2 linked regions of the Humidesulfovibrio mexicanus genome follow. The protein of the gene in region 1 interacts with the protein of each later gene in a pairwise test. Links are inferred from orthologs where the notes say so. Each region holds a gene or a part of one and is shown on either strand. Other genes may lie near its edges.

Region 1 (5,767 bases):
CTTGGCCGCCGTGTCGTACCGCCCGGCCAGGGTGGCCGCCGCGGCAAGCTCCAGCTGGGCGGTGGGCGCAAGGCCCGCGGGGGCGTCCTTCAGGAATTCTTCAAGCGCCTGGGTGCGCGCGGCCGCATCGTCCTTGTCGATGAGGACGACGCCGAGCTGGTCGCCGGCCTTGGCCACCTGGCTTGCACGCCACTTTTCAACCCCTGCGTACCCGGCGGCCGCAAGGATGATCAGCCCGCAGCCTATGGCGATGGGTTTCAGGTTCGTGACCAGGAAGTCGAACAAGCGCTGGGAGGTGTCGGGCACGGCCCGCTTGATCTGCTCCAGCTGGTCAACGGCCAGGGGATTGACGTGCGGTTCGTTCTGCTCTGCGGGCTTCTTCTCGTCCATTCGGGGGAGCTCCTTGGAATCATGGGTGGCGCGCGCTGCGGCTTGCGGTCGGCACGCGCGCGTGCGGACCCAGGAGGTTTACCCAAAAATGTCAATCAGGTCAAAGGGCAATCCCGAAGCCGCCGCAAATATCTTGACAGACTGTGTAAAATCTTGGGAAATTGGAATAAAATCTGACAATTTTGCGCAGTGCCGAAGATTCTCCGTCGGCCGCGTTGACTTGGGTGCGCTTCAAGGGTAGCCAATCCAAGGCCCCGCGCTCGCCGTGGCCCGGACCCCTTTTCGCAGCACTGGGAGGATTTATGGACATCGCCGCAGAAATGCGCGCCATGGCGCAGGCCGCGCGCGCCGCATCCCGCCGTCTGGCCGCGGCGGAGGGCAGCGCCCGGCGGCAGGCCCTGCTGGGCCTGGCCGACCTGCTTGGCGCGCGCGCCCAGGCCCTTTTTGCCGCCAACGCCCGCGATGTCGACGCCGCGCGCGCGCGCGGCCTTGACCAGGCGCGGCTCGACCGCCTCGCCATCACCGAGGGCGTGCTCGGCTCCATGATTCAGGGGTGCCGCGAGGTGGCCGCCATGAGCGATCCCGTGGGCGAGATCGAATCCATGAAGAAGCGGCCCAACGGAATGCTGGTGGGGCGTATGCGCGTTCCGCTCGGCGTGGTGGCCATGATCTTCGAGTCGCGGCCCAACGCCCTGGTGGACGCAGCCGCCCTGTGCATCAAGAGCGGCAACGCGGCAATCCTGCGCGGCGGCAGCGAGGCCTTCCATTCCCTCTCCGCCCTCGCCGCGACCATCCACGACGCCCTTGAGGCCGCCGGACTGCCGCGCGAGTGCGTGCAGACGCCGCCCACCGCCGACCGCCAGGCCGTGACGGAACTCCTCAAGCTCGACGAGTACATCGACGTGGTGATTCCGCGCGGGGGCGAGGGGCTTATCCGCGCCGTGGTGGAGCAGGCCAAGATGCCGGTCTTGAAGCATTACAAGGGCGTGTGCCACACGTTTGTGGACGAGACCGCCGATTTGGCGCGCGCTGTGGACATTGTGCTGAACGCCAAGGCGCAGCGCCCCGGCACCTGCAACGCCCTGGAGTGCCTGCTGGTCCACCGGGCCGTGGCCGGAACCTTTCTGCCCCTTGTGGCCGAGAGGCTCGGTGCCGCAGGGGTGCGCTTCAAGTGCTGCCCGGAGGCCTTGCCCCTGCTGGCCGCCCGGTGCACCACTGCGGAGGCCGCCCAGGACGACGACTGGGGCCGCGAGTTCTTGTCCCTGACCCTGGCGGTGAAGGTGGTGGCCGACCTGGACGAGGCCCTTGAGCACATCGCCCGCTTCGGCTCCAACCACACCGAGGCCATTCTGACCGAGAGCCACAAGAACGCCATGCGCTTCACCCGCGAGGCCGACGCCAGCATGGTGGCCGTGAACGCCAGCACGCGGCTCAACGACGGCGGCGAATTGGGTCTCGGGGCGGAGATCGGCATCTCCACCACCAAGCTGCACGCTTACGGCCCCATGGGGATTCTGGAGCTCATGAGCGCCAAGTTCGTGGCGCTGGGCCAGGGGCAGATCAGGCAATAGCACCGCGCATTCTCCGGCGGCCGCCCGGCTGGAGACTGCTTCACACCCATTGCGGGCGGCACGCGAAGAGGACTTCACCAGTGAGCAGGATCGGAATTCTGGGCGGCAGCTTCAACCCCATTCACGCTGGACACATGCGCATGGCCGTGGAGGCCCGCGAAGCCATGGGTCTTGACCGCGTGCTGCTGATGCCGGCGGGCGAGCCGCCGCACAAGCCCGTGGACGGGATGCTGCCCTTTGCCCACAGGCTGCGCCTGGTGGAGCTTGCCGTGCGCGGGGTGAGCGGCCTTTCGGCCAGCGGGTTGGAAGGCACCCGTCCCGGCCCCTCCTATACGGTGGAGACGCTCTGCGCCCTGCGCGAGAAGATGCCCGGCGACGAGCTGACCTTCATCATGGGCAGCGAATCCTTCCTGGCCTTGCCGAACTGGCTGCGTGGCGTCGAATTGCCGGGCCTGGCCTCGGTGGCCGTTGGCCTGCGTCCAGGAGTCGATGCGCAGGGCCTCATGGACTTCGCCCGGACGCGCTGGCCCGGAACGCAGGAACTTGGGCCTGGGCACATGCGCTTCCCGACCGGGACCGAGCTGCGTCTGGTGTCCATGCCGGTGTTCGAGGTGAGCGCCACGGACGTGCGCCGCCGCTGGCGCGAGCGCCTGAGCCTAGCCATGCTGGTGCCCCAGGCCGTGGAGGAGATTCTTGAGCGCGGCGGCACGGCGTACGAACAGGCCTGGGGGCAGCGGGGCGAAGGCTAGCCGCCGGGGCTTCCCGCATTCCCAACCGCCATGCGGCCGGTGCGCAGCCCTGGCCTCCGCTCCGTCCCTGCGCGTTCAGCCACAAGGCCAGCGGGTCGCCCCGCTGGCATCGTGACTGGCGATTTTCCCTCTCGTTTTCGCGCGGCGTTTGCTCCTGCATGGCAGGAGGGGCGCAAGGCGGTTTCTTCCTTCTTGCGGCTAGGCCTTGGCCGTTTCGCCTTCCTTCTTGAACACGATGAGCGGGCAGTTCTTGCAGATGTCCGCGCCGGGGAACGGGTGGCCGATGCGGGTGATGGACGCTCCGCCCTTTTCGGCCACGCGCGCGGCGATGCGCGCGGCGATGTCCGCGATGTGCGCGCCGGGGATGAACACGTTGATCTCGCCGCGCTCGGTCTTGCCCGCGTTGTAGCTGCCGCTGCAGGCCAGGGAGATGTTGGCGAGTTTCGAGTTGAAGGTTTGCACGCAGCCGCCGCAGGCCGCGGAGTTCATGCAGAAAGACGGCTGGAAGGGATGCACGTTCTGGGTGGCCATCCAGTCGTCGACAAGGTGATAGGCCTGCATGTTGTCGCAATAGAAATGCACCACGTCGGGCACGCCCACGGCCAATGCAAGCGGGCTTACGGCCACGGCCAAAAGCGTGCCTTCGGGCAGTCTGGGCTTGGTCTCCACGAAGCGTTTCGCCTGCTCCAGGTCGGCGCAGTACTTGGCGTGGCTCTTGACCTCGGCTTCGTCCATCCCCTTCCAGCCCATCACGAACTGGGCGTTGGTGCAGCCCATCTTGTCCTTTTCCACCAGGACGGGAATGCCCTCCATGCGCGCGCCGATTTCGGCCTGGCAGAAGGTCACGGGCTTTACCGGCGCGTAGTGGGGCTGGCTTTTGCGGAAAGCATCCAGATTGGCCTGGTCGAAGAAGTATGTGACGGCCACGGGATAGTGCATGAGCCGCAGCTCGCGCATGAGCAGTTCCTGCATGGCGGCGAAATCGGGTGTGGACATGGGGGCTCCTTTGCCGCACCGGTCGCCGGGCGGCGTTACTATGTTTTTTCTAACATATGTTTTTTGGACGAAACCGTCAACGCGGGGAAAATGATAGGCCGCCCCCTCCCCTGCGCGAGGGGAGGAGGCGGTCGTTGGGAATCCGCGCCGGGGGCGCGCTATTCCGGTATGGTCGGGGTTGCGGCGAAGCGCGGCTCGTGCAGGGGCAGCAGGATGTCCGCCGCGTTCTTGACCTTGAGGATGTTGTCATAAGCCTGGTAGCTGTTCACCACGGTCCCGCAGGGGATGACCTCCATCTCCATGGCGCGCACTTCCTTGGGGGGAAAGAGGTTCTCCATGATGATGCAGAAGCCGGTGATGGCGGCCACGCCCTTTTCGGTGTCCACCAGCACGGTCATGCCGCCCTCGGTGTGGGCCGGGGTGTGCATCACGCGTACGCCGGGCACGATCTCCGCATCCCCCGTGAGCGCCACCACCTGGCCGTTGTCCTCCACGTCGGTGATGTAGTCCTCAAGATAGCGGAAATCCAGGGGGTGCGGGTCGTGGATGCGCTTGAGCTCCGCCTCGTGCACGTAGAACGTTGCGTTGACGCACTTGTAGTCGTTTTCGCAATGGTCGTTGTGCAGGTGGGTATGGACCACGATGTCGATGTCCTCCGGCTTGAGGCCGTACAGGGCCAGCCCTTCCTCGAAGGTGTAAATCTTGCCGCCGATGGCGGCCTCGCGCTCCTGGCTGACGATGGGCTTCATTTCGCCCGTGTCCACAAGGATCTTCTTGTCCCCGCCTTCCAGGTACCAGCAGTAGATGGGGATGGTGTACGGCTTTCCGTAGGCGTGCTGGTAGGTCATCATGCCGTGGTCGAATATCTTGGTGCCCATGACGATGGGGTGGATCTTGAACGTGGACACGTAAGCCTCCTTGTTCGGCGCTGTGGCCGGGCATATTCGTGCCGCCCGCCGTACGTTTCCGTAACGGTAGCACTCCGGACGGGCAGGGGCAACGGTGCGGTTGGGCGCAGTCGATACTATAGGAATGAATCCTGATAATGAAAGGGGCGATGCCGGGATTTCCCATTGCGATCCGCATGACGGCGGCGGAACCGCCCGGTCCATCCGCCGCGCCGCGCCTTAGCCGCCGTCCCGGTCGCCTTCGGCCCCGCCGTCCGCGCCGGAAGCGCTGGAGCCGAGCCAGCCCTTGCGCCGGAAGAACAACACCATGCCCGCCACGGTGAGCGCCATCACCGCGAGCACCACATAATAGCCGTACGCGGTCTCCAGTTCCGGCATGTGCCGGAAGTTCATGCCGTAGAGCGAGGCCAGAAAGCTCAAGGGGATGAAGATGGTGCTGATCATGGTCAGCACCTTCATGGTCTCGTTCAGCTTCAGGCTGGCGTTGGAGAGGTACAGGTCCAGCATTCCGGAGAGCATGTCGCGGAAAGTCTCCACCGTGTCCATCACCTGGATGGTGTGGTCGTAGAGGTCGCGCAGGTAGAGCACGGTGGCGTCCTCCACCAACGGCGGGCCGAGTTTCTCCAGTCGGGCCAGCACCTCGCGCAGGGGCCACACGAAGCGCCGCAGGAACAGGGCTTCGCGACGCAGGCCGTGGATGGTGGCGATGTCCCTGGGCGAGGGCGCGCTGAGCAGCGCCTCCTCCACCTCCTCGATGTCCTCGCCCATGCGCTCCAGAACCACGAAGTAGTTGTCCACCATGGCGTCCACCAAGGCGTACAGAAGGTAGTCCGGCCCGCTTTTCGCCAGCTTGCCCGTGCCGGAAACCAGCCGTTTGCGCACCTCGCCGAACACGTCGCCGCCGCCCTTTTCCTGAAAAGTCAGCAGCACGCCGGGCATGAGCACAAAGCTTACCTGTTCGTCGGCGATGGTGCGCGCGTCTTCGTTGTAGCGCAGCATTTTGAGCACCGCGAAGAGCGCGCTGTCCAGTTCGTCGAGCTTGGGGCGCTGGCCCGTGTGGACGATGTCCTCCAGCACAAGGGGGTGCAGGTGGAACAACTCGCCCAGGCGCGTGACGCAGGCCGGGTCATGCAGGCCGTCCACGTTGATCCAG
Region 2 (5,847 bases), on another replicon or contig:
TCGGCCCCAGAGCCACCCCGCCAATGACCACGATGTTTCCGCCCATGGGTATCCTCCCGCCTGTGCCGCGCCGAGGGCGCGGGTTGCTAGTGCCCGGCAGTGTACGCGCGCACCGCTTCGGCCACGCGCTCCTCGATGTCGCGGGCGATGGCCTGGGCATCCTCTTCGGAATACCGGCGCATGTCCGAGGCGAGTTCCGCCACCTGCTCTTCGCTCATGCCGGTAAGCTTCTCCACAAGGAAGCTCTCGGGTTCGGCGCCGTCGCACAGGCCGCCGCAGCCGCCCAGCATTCCGAGAAATTCGCCATCGACGATCACCGGCACGGCGATCAGCATCAACCCGGCGTCACACTCGGTGATGACGCTCTTGCCGGTCTGCCGGGCCTCGGCGCGGACGGCCTGGTTCACCACGGCGCATATGCCCGTGCCCGCGCCGGGAATCTTGCGCAGGGCCGGGCAGAGCCGGTTGCCCCACAGCTCGCGTCCGGTGAAGGGCGCGCCGTCCTTGTTGTGTGCGTGCGCGCTCACGCCATAACGGTCGTAAATGTCTTGTTCGAGCTTTGCCCACTCTTTCGCAGGCAAGATGTCCGTCATCTCCATGGCAACCTCGCAGATGTGTTTCAGGTGTTGCGCTCGGACGCGAACCGGTTCTGGCACAGGCGCACGCCTGCGTCAAACCTCTGCCGCGACACGGCAATGCGTTTCTTCGCAGCACGTTGCCTACTCCAAAAACCGGGCGGAGGCACCCAAAAAAATGGCTCGTGAAAGCCTTGACATCTTATCAGGAAAGATTACTGTTCACATCAAGACGCAAGGAGGAAACCATGGCCAGCCTGCACACCTACCGCGACCTTGAGATCGACTGGAGCATGACTCCCTGGGATGCCGTGACCCTGTACCTGGAATGGGGCAACAACTCCTGGCGGGCGGACCACCAGCCCGTGCGGTCCAAGGCCGACTACAGCAACTACTTCGTGGTCTACACCTGGGACAGCAAGCCCAGGGCCATTCTGGTGCGGCGCAATTCCGAGGAAGCCAGGGAACTGGCCGAAGTGGAGCTGCCCGACGATCTGGCCCGGGAGTTCATGCAGTCGGTCGGCGGGCTTAAGGGCGTGTATCCGCCCGACCAGAACGTCCGCCACTGGCTGGAATCCCAGTTGCGCCCCCAACAGTAGGACTCCGCGCATTCCGAGACGAACACCCGGACAGCGCTTTCCCTATCCTCCTCTTCCTTCCCCGAAACGCATCCTCCTCTCCCACTCGCCAGACGGGGCCGGGCAACCGGCCCCACCTCTTTTCCCGGGCCAGGGCACGGCTTGCCCCCGTGGGCGGCGCGCGCTACACAGGCGGTGCGACCACACCAACCCCCTCAGGAGCCGCCATGACGCCGTCCCCCCTCGCTCTGATGCGTCCCTTCCGTTCATTCCCGGTCAGCGCGCTGGCCCGGCGTTTCGCCGTGTTGGCCCTGGCGGCGCTGGCGTTGGCGCTTGTGGCGGCGGGCTGTGCGCACATGCCCAGGATGCTTGGCGGCAGCGGAAATGTGGAGATGCGGCTGGACGGCGAGCAGCAGCACGAGGCCCGCGTGCCCGCAGGCAGCCTGCTTGCGCTCGACATGCGCGATCCCGGCCTTTCCGGTTACGTGTTCGCGGGCACGTCCTTTGATCCCGTCCTGCTGCGCCTGGACGGCATCGAGCCCTTTGAGGACGGACGGCGCGTGCGGTACACCTTCACCGCCCTGGCCGAGGGCGAGTGCGATGTCGTCATCAAGATCCGCAAGCCCGAGCCGAACCTCAGGCCCGACATCTTCAAGCAGGTCAAGGTCACGGTCACGAAATAGCCGCCGCAGCCCGCCCCCTGCGGCCTGGAGGCCACCATGCGCTTCACCGGCATCAATCACCTGGCCATGGCCACCGGCGACATGGACGCCACCATCCGCTACTGGCGCGACCTGCTGGGGATGCGCCTGGTGGCCGGGTTGGGCCACCCCGGCTCGCGGCACTACTTTTTCGAGATCAGCGCCCAGGACATGATCGCCTTCTTCGAATGGCCCGGCGTGGAGCCAGGGCCGGACAAGGACCACGGCGCGCCCGTGCGCGGCCCCTTCACCTTCGACCACATCTCCTTCGGCCTGGAGGACGAAAACGCCCTGTGGGAGCTGCGCGACCGCCTGGACGCCGCCGGGTTCTGGGTGTCCGAGGTGGTGGACCACGGTTTCATCCGCTCGCTGTACTCCTTCGACCCCAACAACATTGCTGTGGAGTTCAGCGTGCCCGCGCCCGGCGTGGATCTGCGCGCGCAGCCCGTCATGGCCGACAGCGCGCCCACGCCCTTGGCCCGGCAGGGGGCCGAGCCCGTGCCCGGAGCGTGGCCCGAGCCCGTCGCACCCACCCGGCCGGAAGACCGCCGCGCCTATCCCGGCGAGGGGCTTCTGCTCGTGGGCCGCGACCCCGCCGCCGAGGGCAGGGCAGGCGGCGGCAAAGGCCCCAGGCATGTGTAGCGCTTCGGGCGCGCTGCTGCTCCCTTACCCGCCCGGCTGCCGCGTTGCCGCCTTTGTGCGCCGCGAAAAACGCTTCACCGCCGTGACCGTGGACCCGCACACCGGCGCGGAGCTGCGCGCGCACACCAACAACACCGGCTCCATGCTGGGGCTTTTGCGCCCCGGAACCCAGGCCCTGCTCTCGCCTGCGCCGCAGCGGGCAACAGGGCCGCAGCGCGCGCTCCAATGGACCCTGGAGGCCCTGGCCCTGCCCGGCGGGCACAGGGGGGAACCCCCCGCCTGGGTGGGCGTGAACACCTTGAGCCCCAACCGTCTGCTGGCCGCGGCCTGGCGCGCGCGCCTGCTGCCCGAGGCCCTCGCCTACACGGGCTTTGCGCCTGAAGCCAAAACCGGCGCCAGCCGCCTGGACGCCCTTTTGACAGGCCCCGGCCTGCCGCCGCTCTATGTGGAGTGCAAGAACGTGACGCTTGTGGAGGACGGCCAGGCCCAGTTCCCGGACGCGGCCAGCGAGCGCGGCCGCAAGCACCTGGACGAGCTTGTGCGTTTGCGGAGCGAGGGCTGCCGGGCAGCGCTGTTCTTTCTGACGCAGCGGCCGGACGGCGACTGCTTCGCCCCGGCCGAGGCCATAGACCCGCAGTACGCCGCCGGGCTGGTGCGCGCCCTGCGCGCCGGGGTGGAGCTGTGGGCCTGGCGCGCGCGGGTGACGCAAGCGGGCGTCCATCTGGCCGAACGCCTGCCCCTGGCCCCCTGCTGGGCCGCGCGCGTGCGGGAAGAAGGGGGCTGAGCCATGTGGCGTCTTGTTCTCGGAGCGGTGCTCATCAGCTTTTCGCCCCTGTTCGTGAAGCTGGCCGCGCCCTACGGCGTGGGCGGCGATGCGGCCGCCTTCCACCGGGTGCTCATCGGCGGGGTCGGGCTCTATCTGGCCAGCCTTGCCAGCCGCGAGCCGCGCTCCAGGCTTTCGGCCATGCCGCGCGCGGGCTGGTGGTGGTCCCTTGCGTGCGCGGGCTTCTTCGCCGGAGATCTGGTGTGCTGGCACCTGTCCATTCTGTACATCGGGCCTGGGCTGTCCACGCTGTTCGGCAACTTCCAGGTCTTCGTGCTGGCGGCCTGGGGCATCGTGTTCCTTGGGGAGCGGCCTGGGCTGCGCTTCTTCGCGGGCCTGGCCCTGGCCATGGGCGGGCTTCTGGCCATCGTCGCGCCCGCCTGGGCCAGCGCCGGGGCCGACTATCATTGGGGCGTGCTCTTCGGCCTGTTCTCCGGCCTCTTTTATGCCGGGTTCATCCTGGCCCTGGGCCGCAGCATGGCCCTGTGCGGCGACGGCTCGCAGCTGGCCGTCATGACGGCCAACTCGCTGATGACCGCGGCCCTGCTGCTGCCCGTGCTGCTGGTGCGCGGGGAAAGCCCGCTGCTGCCCCTCGGAATGCCCCTGCTGCTCATGGCTGGCTACGGCATCACCTCTCAGCTCATGGGCTGGGCGCTCATCTCGCGCGGGCTGCGCGATACGCGCATGTCGCTGGCCGGGCTTATTTTGCTGTTGCAGCCCGCCCTGGCCTACGTGTGGGACCTGGCCTTCTTCGCCCGGCCCGCCGGACTGGCCGAGCTTCTGGGCGTGGCCGCCACGCTGGTCGGCATCGGCCTGGGCGCGCGGCGGCGGTAGCCCCGGCGGAGGACCGCCTCCGTCTTGATTCTTCGCCCCCTTTTCTCTATCGTCCGCCCACGCTGACGCGAGTCAGGAAAGGAGCAAGCCCATGCCCGAAATCACCCTGGCCGGACGCGCAATCGGACCGGACCACGCCCCGCTTGTCATCGCCGAGATCGGCATCAACCACGAGGGCGACTACGCCAAGGCCGAACGCATGGTGCGCGACGCGCACGCCGTGGGCTGCGAGTGCGTGAAGTTCCAGTGCCACGTGGTGGAGGACGAGATGAGCCCGCAGGCCAAAACGGTCATTCCGGGCAACGCCAAGGAATCCATCTACGAGATCATGGAGCGCTGCCAGCTTTCCGAGGCCGAGGAGCGCCGCCTGATGGACCTGGTGCGGAGCCTGGGCATGATCTACCTGTCCACGCCCTTTTCCCGCGCCGCGGCCGACCGCCTGGAGTCCATGGGCGTGCCCGGCTACAAGATCGGCTCCGGCGAGTGCAACAATTACCCGCTCATCGACCACATCGCCGGCTTCGGCAAGCCGGTCATCCTTTCGACCGGCATGAACGGCATGGACAGCGTGCGCAAGAGCGTGGAGATCCTGAGGCGGCACAAGGTTCCCTTCGGGCTCATGCACACCACCAGCATGTACCCCACCCCGCCGGAAAAGGTGCGCCTGGGGGCCATGGTGCAGCTCATGGAGGCCTTCCCCGACGCAGTGGCGGGCCTCTCCGACCACACCCTGACCATCTACCCCTGCCTGGGCGCGGCGGCGCTGGGGGCCTCCATGCTGGAGCGGCACTTCACCTCGGACAAAAGCTGGCCCGGACCGGACGTGTTCCTGTCCATGGACCCGGAGGAGATGCGCCAGCTCATCCAGGGCAGCGCCATCATCCACAAGGCGCGCGGCGGGGAAAAGGGCGTGCTGCCAGAGGAACAGGTGACCATCGACTTCGCCTACGCAAGCTGCGTCACCATCGCGCCCGTCAAGAAGGGCGAGGCCTTGTCCAAGGCCAACCTCTGGGTCAAGCGGCCCGGCACCGGGCAGATCCTGGCCGAGCACTTCGAGGGGCTCCTTGGCCGCGCGGCCGCCCGCGACATCGACACGAACACGCAGCTCGCCTGGGACATGGTGGAAGGCGGAAAGGACTAGCATGGAACTCACAGGCAAGAAGATCCTCGTCACCGGCGCGGGCGGCTTCATCGGCTCGCACCTCACGGAAATGCTCCTGCGCCAGGGCGTGGATGTGCGCGCCTTCGTGCACTACAACGCCTTCTCCTCCTGGGGCTGGCTGGACAGCTTCGAGCCGGAGCTGAAAAAGAGCCTGGACGTGTTCCCCGGCGACATCCGCGACCCGAACGGCGTGCGCACGGCCATGCGCGGCTGCGACGTGGTGCTGCACCTGGCCGCCCTCATCGCCATCCCCTATTCCTACCACTCGCCCGACACCTACGTGCAGACCAACGTCACCGGCACCCTGAACATCGTGCAGGCCGCCCGCGACCTCGATGTGCAGAAGGTGGTCCACACCTCCACCAGCGAGGTGTACGGCACCGCGCGCTTCGTGCCCATCACCGAGGAGCACCCCCTGCAAGGCCAGTCGCCCTATTCGGCCACCAAGATCGGCGCCGACCAGATCGCCCTGTCCTTCCACGCCGCCTTCGGCACGCCCGTGGCCGTCATCCGGCCCTTCAACACCTATGGC

Evidence for each region.
Region 2: the proteins of CHB73_RS10480 (region 1) and sfsA interact in binary tests that used the Escherichia coli proteins (3 or more experiments, as listed by UniProt). The link is inferred for Humidesulfovibrio mexicanus from one-to-one orthologs.

Annotation. Positions count from the first base shown.
Region 1 is NZ_FZOC01000004.1:289,444-295,210, reverse strand. The notes cover bases 1-2,826. They hold CHB73_RS10480 (glutamate-5-semialdehyde dehydrogenase), read left to right. Parts: upstream 1-692; coding sequence 693-1,961; downstream 1,962-2,826. Other genes in these bases: nadD (nicotinate (nicotinamide) nucleotide adenylyltransferase), read left to right, coding at 2,042-2,710; CHB73_RS10485 (tetratricopeptide repeat protein), read right to left, coding at 1-390. Outside these bases: CHB73_RS10470 (DUF169 domain-containing protein), read right to left, coding at 2,909-3,706; CHB73_RS10465 (N-acyl homoserine lactonase family protein), read right to left, coding at 3,865-4,614; magnesium/cobalt transporter CorA, read right to left, coding at 4,834-5,767. UniProt on the Escherichia coli protein: Catalyzes the NADPH-dependent reduction of L-glutamate 5-phosphate into L-glutamate 5-semialdehyde and phosphate. The product spontaneously undergoes cyclization to form 1-pyrroline-5-carboxylate.
Region 2 is NZ_FZOC01000003.1:19,888-25,734, reverse strand. Bases 1,479-4,384 are described here. They hold sfsA (DNA/RNA nuclease SfsA), read left to right. Parts: upstream 1,479-2,488; coding sequence 2,489-3,280; downstream 3,281-4,384. Other genes in these bases: CHB73_RS06795 (N-acetylneuraminate synthase family protein), read left to right, coding at 4,245-4,384; CHB73_RS06800 (DMT family transporter), read left to right, coding at 3,284-4,153; CHB73_RS06810 (VOC family protein), read left to right, coding at 1,873-2,496; CHB73_RS06815 (hypothetical protein), read left to right, coding at 1,479-1,836. Also shown: CHB73_RS06830 (FAD-dependent oxidoreductase), read right to left, coding at 1-46; CHB73_RS06825 (PocR ligand-binding domain-containing protein), read right to left, coding at 87-593; CHB73_RS06820 (DVU0772 family protein), read left to right, coding at 824-1,174; more of CHB73_RS06815, read left to right, coding at 1,381-1,478; more of CHB73_RS06795, read left to right, coding at 4,385-5,294; CHB73_RS06790 (NAD-dependent 4,6-dehydratase LegB), read left to right, coding at 5,296-5,847. UniProt on the Escherichia coli protein: Binds to DNA non-specifically. Could be a regulatory factor involved in maltose metabolism.